Regions from separate parts of the Acerihabitans sp. genome, predicted to be linked through region 1. Evidence: predicted binding sites of a transcription regulator. Region 1 holds the regulator's gene; each other region holds the start of a gene.
What was found. The regulator LexA, encoded in region 1, represses DNA repair genes until DNA is damaged. The targets are predictions, from matches to a motif close to TNCTGTATGTACATACAGNA.

Region 1 (3,280 bases):
TCCACCAACAGCTATGTTCTGTGCCATCATTTTGAACAGCCCAGCCACACCTCCGCTTTTTTTATCTGCGATCGCTGCGGTCAGGTCACCGAACAATCAACCGAAGGCATTGAAGAGATACTACAGAAAATGGCCCAAGCCAGGGGGTTTACCATGCGTCATAACGTGGTTGAGGCCCACGGTTTTTGTCTCATGTGCGCCGAGGTACAAGCCTGCGACAACCCTCAGGACTGCGGGCATGACCATAGCGTGGCGATAAAAAAACGCTAACGGGCACCAGCCGATCCGCTACGCCAAACGGAAAAATGCCATCACGCGTCGCTACAGGGAATGGAGAACGTTTTACCCGCGCCGGATATGAAAAAATACGCCTGTAGCATTACTATAGCCGAAGGGCGAATAGATATAGCGAAGGAGGGGTGGATAGATAAGGCCAGCAACGGCTGTAGGGTGGTACATCCTTGTACCTTTGGGTAGGAACACTTGAGAACCAATTAACCCGCACTTGCGTGGTGGTCAATTCTTCCAAAATTATTACCAACGATATTTATTACGTGTTTCCCAATCCTTGACTTCCGTTTCAGCGGCTTCTTTACCATAACCATAACGCTCTTGGATTTTACCAATTAATTGATCGCGTTTGCCTTCCACCACGGTCAAATCGTCGTCGGTAAGCTTACCCCATTGTTCTTTCAATTTGCCTTTAAATTGTTTCCAATTACCGCTGGCTTCGTCTTTGTTCATCGGAATTCTCCTTGGCTATCGGTTTATCAGTCAACATAATTCATCACAGGTTTTATATACTGCGTGGATATAGGGAACTGTCTTTAGTCCCGAAACCTGCTGTGTCATAAGCTAACCCTATGAATAAAGTATAGCAGGGGATTTGGCGCGAGGTTCATTAAGCAGACGATTAGACCATACAGGCAGGGTTATTATCGCTGGAGCGGCGATAAATTGAAATAAAACAGGGGGTAGAGGGCATGGGGCAGTACAGCGCCAATTGTAACGAAATATTAACCACCGCCTGCGTTGACGACTCGCCGCTGCCTGTTTACGGCGACAGTCATTGTCCCACGCCGCCGGACATCAGACAACGGCGCGGCACGGGGTGGCCTGTCGTCAGATCCAGTTGCCGTTGCGAATGACGCCGACCGCCAAACCTTCAATGGAAAGCTCCTGCTCGCGCAGGTCGACGATGATGGGTGAGAACTCGCTGTTTTCCGGCAATAATTCAACAATATTACCGTGCCTTTTCAGGCGTTTCACCGTCACTTCATCATTAATGCGCGCCACCACCACCTGGCCGTTATGGGCGTCCTGCGTTTTATGCACCGCCAGCAGATCGCCGTCCATGATGCCGATATCCTTCATGGACATGCCGCTGACGCGCAGCAGGAAATCCGCATGGGGTTTGAACAGATCGGGATCTATCTGGTAATGGCTTTCAATATGTTGTTCCGCCAGCAATGGCTCGCCGGCGGCCACGCGGCCGATAAGCGGCAGCCCGGTCTCTTCTTCTATCAATAAGCGGATGCCGCGCGAGGCGCCGGATACGATTTCAATGGCGCCCTTGCGTGCCAGCGCCTTGAGATGCTCTTCGGCGGCGTTAGGAGATTTGAATCCCAGACGATGCGCGATCTCCGCCCTGGTCGGCGGCATACCGGTTTGCGCAAGATGATCGCGGATAAGGTCAAAAACCTCTTGTTGTCTGGCGGTTAGTGCTTTCATTCCATCCCCTGTTTGTTTATACAGTCTTTATGTGAGTATATACAGGTCCGCGGCAATTGAAAACCATAAGCGTTGCAAATCGTGATAAAACCCCGGCTACGGCCGAGCGCGGACGAATATTTCTCAAATATGCCGCCATAGCAGTGTTATCCACACGAATAGCGCCAATACAATGGCCAGGAACACCGCCGCGGAGCCCAGGTCCTTGGCCCGGCCCGAAAGCGGATGCAGTTCTGGCCCGATGCGATCCACCACCGCCTCAATGGCGCTGTTGATGATTTCAACAATAAGCACCAGCCAGACCGAGCCCATTAACAAAATCCGCGCCACCGGATCGCGTTCAAGGAAACAGGCGAGAATAATCGCCGCCACGGCGGCCACCGCTTCCTGGCGAAACGCGGCTTCATGTCGCCAGGCGGCGCGACATCCTTTGATGGAATAACCCATGGCGTTAAAGATGCGTCGAAGCCCGTTGGTTTGATTTGCCATAATTTTATGCACTAATGAAAAATTGTGCCTATATTACCGTTTCTTCTCGTTCGCATCACCACAGATCTGTCGCGCGGTTTCTGGTATTCTTGTGGCGCAATGCTAACAAGAGGCTTCACGAAGATATGTCAGGTTGGCGTACTATTTATTATACATTGTTGGATTTACCGCTCCGGCTACTGGTGCGAAGTAAAGCTATTCCCGCTAATCCCCGGCAAGAAGCCGGTTTGGATCCGCTGCGGCCAATGATGTATGTTTTGCCCTATAATTCCAGGGCGGACCTGCTCACCCTGCGCGCGCAATGCCTGCGGTTGGGGCTGCCCGATCCGCTGATCCCCCTGGATATCGACGGCGTGCTCTTACCGCGCCACGTCTTCATCCACGATGGTCCCCGCGTTTTTCGCTACTTCTCGGAAAAGCTGGAATCAGTAAAGCTGTTTCATGATTATCTTGATTTACATCGCAATAATCCACAGCTTGATGTCCAGATGGTGCCGGTGTCCATTATGTTCGGCCGTTCGCCCGGTCGCGACGGGCAACAGCACCAGCCGGCGCCGCAGCTACGGCTGCTCAATGGTTTCCAGAAGTTCATCGCGGTACTGTGGCTGGGGCGCGATAGTTTTGTGCGTTTTTCCCGACCGCTGTCCATGCGCTTTATGGCGAATGAGCATGGCACCGATAAAACCATCGCGCAAAAGCTGGCCCGCGTCGCCATGATTCATTTTGCCCGCCAGCGTCTGGTGGCGGTAGGGCCGCGTCTGCCGGTCCGTCAGGATTTATTCAACAAACTGCTGGCATCCAAGGCCATTGAAAAAGCCGTGGAGGATGAGGCACGCACTAAAAAAATCTCGGCGGACAAAGCGCAGCAAAACGCCATCGAGCTGATGGAGGAGATTGCGGCGGATTTTTCGTATGAAGCCGTGCGTTTGTCGGATCGGGTGTTGAGCTGGACCTGGAACCGGCTCTACCAGGGACTGCACGTGCGCAACGCCGAACGCGTTCGCCAGTTGGCGGAGGACGGCCATGAAATTGTCTATGTGCCGTGTCACCGCAGCCATAT
Region 2 (3,280 bases), on a different contig from region 1:
GGAGTAGAGATCAAAAATAGCGGCGCTGTCTTTTTGCGCATTGGCGGTGAAACGCTTGCTGAAACGGCGGAATTCCGCCGCCGCCTCGCCGAGGGCGAAGGTCAGGCGCTCGCGCTCGCGCGCGCTGTCAAGCGACGAGGCTTGGAACACCTGATCGAGCGAAGGCTGGCTGCTGTCCACCCACCCCTGGGCAATCGCCACGCCGGGGGCCGCGGCCAGGGCGCGGATCCGCGTCTGGCGATACTGGCCGAACAGCGCGTTGAGCTGCGACTGGGAAAGGATGCCGGCCATTTGCGTGGCCAGCGTCACCATAAAGGATTCTTCGCTTTCATCGAACTGGCGATGTTCGCGCTGCTGCACCACCAATACGCCCAGCAACTGGCGGCGGTGGATAATGGGCACACCGAGGAAGGAGCGGAAACGCTCCTCTTTTACCGCCGGGATATACTGAAAGCTGGGGTGGTTATGGGCGTCGGCCAGATTGATGGGCTCCGCCAGGCGGCCCACCAGCCCGACGATCCCCTGATCGAAGGCAAGCGTAATGGTGCGCCCGCGCGGTTTTTGCAAACCACGCGTAGCCATCAGGTAATAACAGCGACGATCGTTATCGGCCAGATAAACCGAACAGACTTCGGTATCCATCGCCAGGCAGGTTTCATTAACCAGAATTTCCAGCGTATCCGACAGGCGCGGCGCGGCGGCGACCTTTTCAACGATTTCCCGCAATCGCGTGAGCATATTCTGCGTAGCTTAACCCCTCTTCCGTTTATAGCCTGGGAGAGGCCGCTGCACTGCGCTTTCCTGCAACGGCATGACAATAGTGGAAAATTCTTTCATTACCCGGCGGTAAACGTCCCGCTTAAAGGAAACAACCTGGCGCACCGGGTACCAGAAACTGACCCAACGCCAGCCGTCGAACTCAGGGGTGCCCCCGCACTGCATATTGATATCGGCATCCGGGCACATGAGCTGTAACAGAAACCATTTTTGTTTCTGGCCGATACAGACCGGTTTGGTGTCCCAGCGTACCAGACGCTTTGGCAGCTTGTAGCGCAGCCAGTTGCGGGTGGAGGCCAGTATACGCACATCTTTACGGCTCAGTCCGACCTCTTCGTACAGTTCGCGGTACATAGCCTGTTCGGCGGTTTCGCCAGGATTAATGCCGCCCTGGGGAAACTGCCATGAGTGCTGTCCATATCTCCTGGCCCATACCACCTGCCCATCACGATTACAGATCACAATACCAACATTCGGGCGGTAGCCATCATCATCGATCACCGGACTACCTCGATTACATAAAATGCAAAGATAGCTGATTGTTTCACACTCGCTCAATAGGGTAAACCACTGCTTTTGAGGAATGTCCGACTTCAGGGGAGGAGCAAGGCGTCCGGATGCGGCATTGTTATCAACAGCCGCGGCAAACAGGCGGTGGTTTTATTCACTTTTTCTGTGGATAGGTATGTGCAGAACACCGGATTAAACGGGGAAAACTTTTCGCCGTCCGTTGGCGGAAAAAATCCGATGTCAAAAAAAAACAAGGATTTTCAGAGGCATATTAGCGGATCCGCGGCTTGACACGATCGAGTGGGATCCGCTTCGCGCGCCATCGGCAACCTTAAGGTCAAAAAACAGGCGATGATGGTTTTATCCACAATTTATGCTGTTAAGCTCGGCGATTTATGTACAAACCAGCAAAAAAAAGCAGCGTCAAGGCTGTAAATAGTGACAGTACTGGCAGTTTATTAGGTTTATCCCATGGATCTGTGGATAACATGGTGTAAGATCCTGTTCATTGTCGGCCGCTTCAGGTGCACAACCTCGCGCGTTTCGGCGGCGAAAAAACCACGCGGCTTAAAAAAGGGTGTGAAATCATGCTATTATTTTTAGATGACAATTAATTATGCCGCCAGGGTCGGGCGACCCTGACGACCGGTTAGTTTTTATACAGCAGGCGGACACGTGTTTACGACCCTCCCCATCATCACCACACCCATTCCCCCACCGGGCGATGAAACCGAGCTGTTGGCGCGCGCCAACGCCCTGGCGGGCTATAATCTGGGTGAGCTGGCGGCGCATGCCGGCCTGGTGGCGCCGGCCGATCTGAAGCGCGATAAGGGGTGGATCGGCGTGTTGCTGGAGCGCTACCTGGGCGCCAGCGCGGGCAGCAAGCCGGAGCAGGATTTTGCCGCCATCGGGGTGGAGCTGAAAACCATCCCGGTCGACAGCCTTGGCCGCCCATTGGAAACCACCTTTGTCTGCGTCGCGCCGCTGACCGGCAACAGCGGCGTGACCTGGGAAACCAGCCATGTGCGGTATAAGCTGGCCCGGGTCTTGTGGATACCGGTGGAAGGCGCGCGCGAGATTCCGCTGACCCGGCGGCGCGTCGGAACGCCGCTGTTATGGAGTCCCAGCGCCGAGGAAGAACTGCTGTTGCAAAACGACTGGGAAGAATTAATGGACCTTATCGTGCTGGGGCGGGTGGAACATATTACCGCGCGCCATGGCGAGGTGCTGCAACTGAGGCCGAAGGCGGCCAACAGCCGGGCGCTGACCAAGGCCACCGGCGAATTCGGCCAGCCAATCATGACCCTGCCGCGGGGGTTTTACCTGAAAAAAACCTTTACCGGACCGATGCTGGCCCGACATTTCCTGGTGTAAATGTATTTTTCCTTGCCTGCCGCCCTCTGCACCTGTTTATAATATTCGTTTAAGTTTCGTTTACAATTAGGTAATGGATCATAATGTTTGATTGGATCGTGGATCCCGACGCGTGGCTGGCTCTGGGCACACTGACTATTCTGGAAATCGTCCTTGGCATTGATAATATTATTTTTCTCTCCCTGGTGGTCGCCAAGCTGCCCGCGGCGCAGCAGGCCAAAGCCCGCCGTCTGGGCCTGTTTGGCGCCATGGTCATGCGGCTTTGCCTGCTGGCGTCCATTTCCTGGGTAATCCGCCTGACATACCCCTTGTTTACCGTTTTCGCAACCGAGGTGTCGGTTCGCGATCTGATTTTACTGCTGGGGGGATTGTTCCTCATCTGGAAATCAAGCCGGGAAATCCACCAGGCCCTTGAAGGCGGCGAAACCGATCAAAACACAAATGTCAGCTCGTTTCTCGGCGCCATCACGCAAATCATGCTGCTGGATATCATCTTCAGCCTGGATTCGGTCATTACCGCCGTCGGCCTGTCCAATCATCTGTTTATCATGATGGCGGCGGTGGTGATTTCCGTCGGCGTCATGATGTTCGCCGCGCGGCCGATTGGCGAGTTTGTCGC
Region 3 (3,280 bases), on a different contig from region 1:
GGTTTCGTAGTGCAAAATCGCCCGGTTAACCATGCCGTATTTATTGGGCAACTGGCCGAGGTAGATATTCTCCGCCACCGTCATTTCCGGCACCAGGTGCAGTTCCTGGTAGATGATCGCCACCCCGGCATCCAGCGCATCGGCGGTGGAGCCAAAATGGACCGGCTGGCCTTTGATCAGGATTTCACCCCGGGTCGTGGTATAGCTGCCGCTGAGAATTTTCAGCAGCGTGGACTTGCCGGCGCCGTTTTCACCCATCAGGGCATGGATCTGGCCTGGGTAGCAGTCAAAGCTGATATCATCCAGCGCCTTGACGCCGGGAAAGGTTTTACCGATGCCGCGAAACGACAGATAGGGTGTCTGAATTGTCATGAACACATCCTCGCGTTAACTGATACGAACGGTGCGCCGGCAGTCCCGTTACGGTAACCATCAGGGGTTTTGGCGGACACGTACACATCCTCTTGATGAATGACATCGTCATGGACAGGGGCGGCCGGTGGCCGCCCCTGGGAAACAGGCGTGGCGGTTATTTACCGCCCAGTCCTTTTTTCGCCAATTCTTCTTTAAAGTTGTCGCGGGTAATCACCACCACGTCGGTGACTTCGGTGAATTTAGGCGGTTCGACGCCTTTGGTCACCCAATCGTTAAGCATCTGGATGCTCTTGTAGCCGTGCACGTCCGGACTTGGCAGCAGGGAGCCGTAGAAACCGGTGGCGTTGGCCTTGGAGAGTTCACTCACCGCGTCCACGCCGTTAATGCCGATACCGATAACGTTGGGCGCCTTGAAACCCTGGCCTTCGGTGGCGCGCACGCCGCCGAGCACGGTATTGTCGTTCATGCCGATGATTAGCCAGTTTTTCACGCCGGAATGCTGCACCAGCAGGGAGTTGGCGGCGTCAAAGGCCCCCGGGATATCATTGGATTTGGTCGGAACCTTGTAGATTTGTTTTTCCGGGAAACCGGCGGCCTTCAGGGCATCCATCGATCCGGTGGTACGGCGGCGCGCGGTATCAAGCTCATCGGCGGTAATCGCCATGACACCGGTATCGGCGACTTTCCAGCCGCGCTTGTTCATTTCCTTCCACAGTTCCTGGCCCTGGCGTTCGCCGATTTTGGTGGCCGCCATCATCACCAGGGGAACGGTGTCCATCGGCTGGCCTTTGGCGGTGACGAACTGGTCGTCAACGGCGATGACCTTCATATCATAGCTACGCGCCTTGGCGACAATGGCCGAGCCGAGCTTGGGATCCGGGGTACAGATAACGAAACCCTTGGCGCCGCTTGCCGCCAGGCTGTCGATGGCGTTCAGGGTTTTTTCGCCATCGGGCACGGCAATTTTAATCACATCAAATCCCAGGTCCTTACCGGCTTTATCGGCAAAACGCCATTCGGTCTGGAACCAGGGTTCTTCCGGCTGTTTTACCAGAAAACCCAGTTTCAGGTTTTCCGCCATAGCCGATTGAGACATAACGGCAGCCAATCCGATTGCCGCCAGTGCCTTAGTGAATTTATGCATGTAACTCTCCGGTATTTTTTATCGCTTCGCTTCATATTGCTGAAGCGTGTAAGCGTTATCAGTCGGGAAGATGAATCCGCTCGGTGCGTCTAAGCGGCGGATTTATCGCCGTTAGTCCGACCAGGCCCTTTGGACGGGAGTAGTTTTAGCGTTAAAGTGTTGTTAAAATGTAGAGCGTTATCACAGTTCTCAATTACAGCCGTTTTGTGCATAGATACAGCAATTTTTACCTCCCTGTAACTTTATGAGCACCATCACATTTCAGTTATCCGCGACAGGAATGTGCATACTTCCAGCTAACATCTCCTCACGGCCCGCCTAAAACCCCCTTATGGTTGTGCTCATCATCCGTTTTCGGGTCAACAGGAGAGAACAGCATGAATGAAGAGGCCATCAGCCTCGGGCTTGATTTCGGCAGCGACTCGGTACGCGCCCTGGCGGTAGGATGCCAAAGCGGTAAAGAGCTGGCGACCGAGGTGGTCTGGTACCCGCGATGGCGCGAGGGCCAGTATTGCAAACCCGCGCAAAATCAGTTTCGCCATCATCCCAACGATTATCTCGAATCCATGGAGCAGGCGATCCGCGCCGTGGTGAGCGCCCTCTCCCCGGCCGAACGCCTGCGCGTCGCCGGCATTGGCGTCGACACCACCGGCAGCACCCCCGCCCCTATCGATGAGGACGGCAGGATACTGGCGCTGCGTCCGGAATTCGCCGACAACCCGAACGCCATGTTTATTTTGTGGAAGGACCATACCGCCATAGAAGAAGCGGAGGCTATCAACCGACTGAGCCACGACGGCGCCCACCCGGATTACACGCGTTATATCGGCGGCGTGTACTCCTCAGAATGGTTCTGGGCCAAAATCCTGCATATTACCCGCCAGGATGCCCAGGTTCGGCAGCAGGCGGTATCCTGGATTGAGCTGTGCGACTGGATCCCGGCCGTGCTGTCCGGCACCACGCGCTTGCGGGATATCAAACGCGGCCGCTGCGCCGCCGGACACAAATCCCTCTGGCATCCCGACTGGGGCGGCGTACCGCCGAAGGCTTTCCTCGAGGCCCTTGATCCGGTACTGACCGAGCGCTTGCAATACCCTTTATTTACCGACACCTATACCGCCGAAGCGCCGGTCGGGCGCCTGACCGCCGCATGGGCGCACAAACTCGGCCTGCCGGAGACCGTTACCATTGCCGGCGGCGCCTTCGACTGCCATATCGGCGCGGTGGGCGCCGGCGCCCAGCCCTATACCCTGGTCAAGGTCATCGGCACCTCCACTTGCGATATCCTGATTGCCGACGAGCAGCGGGTGGGCGAGCGCACCATCGCCGGCATCTGCGGGCAGGTGGACGGCAGCGTGGTTCCCGGCTTTATCGGCCTGGAAGCCGGTCAGTCGGCCTTTGGCGATATCTATGCCTGGTTCGGCCGTCTGCTGGGCTGGCCGCTGAAGCAGGCGTCGGAACGCCACCCGTCGCTGAAACCCGCCCTCGACGATATCCAGGACCAGATGCTTAACGCGCTGGCGCAGGCCTGGGCCGGCGACCCCTCTCTTGAGCAACTGCCGGTGGTGCTGGACTGGTTTAACGGCAGACGCACGCCTTATGCCAATCAGCGGTTGCAGGGGGTGATAACCGGCCTGAATTTAGGCACCGACGCGCCGGCGCTGTTCGGCGGCCTTATCGCCGCCACCGCGTTCGGCGCGCGCGCCATCATGGAATGTTTTGAAACCCAGGGCATCCCGGTGGAGAACGTCCTGGTTATGG

Region 2: a site for LexA is predicted at 1,715-1,734, ahead of mutH (DNA mismatch repair endonuclease MutH). Genes of this name have one in related genera too.
Region 3: a site for LexA is predicted at 1,722-1,741, ahead of VGC33_RS03945 (arabinose ABC transporter substrate-binding protein). Genes of this name have one in related genera too.

The regions. Positions count from the first base shown of each region.
Region 1 covers NZ_DASWOM010000090.1:25,128-28,407, forward strand. The annotation lists gene zur (zinc uptake transcriptional repressor Zur) at 1-270, shown strand, start outside; gene VGC33_RS15190 (CsbD family protein) at 535-744, opposite strand; gene lexA (transcriptional repressor LexA) at 1,123-1,731, opposite strand; gene VGC33_RS15200 (diacylglycerol kinase) at 1,855-2,220, opposite strand; gene plsB (glycerol-3-phosphate 1-O-acyltransferase PlsB) at 2,346-3,280, shown strand, end outside.
Region 2 covers NZ_DASWOM010000006.1:31,767-35,046, reverse strand. The annotation lists gene ptsP (phosphoenolpyruvate--protein phosphotransferase) at 1-738, opposite strand, end outside; gene rppH (RNA pyrophosphohydrolase) at 751-1,278, opposite strand; gene mutH (DNA mismatch repair endonuclease MutH) at 1,984-2,661, shown strand; gene VGC33_RS01055 (TerC family protein) at 2,742-3,280, shown strand, end outside.
Region 3 covers NZ_DASWOM010000019.1:5,422-8,701, forward strand. The annotation lists gene araG (L-arabinose ABC transporter ATP-binding protein AraG) at 1-372, opposite strand, end outside; gene VGC33_RS03945 (arabinose ABC transporter substrate-binding protein) at 530-1,519, opposite strand; gene VGC33_RS03950 (ribulokinase) at 1,897-3,280, shown strand, end outside.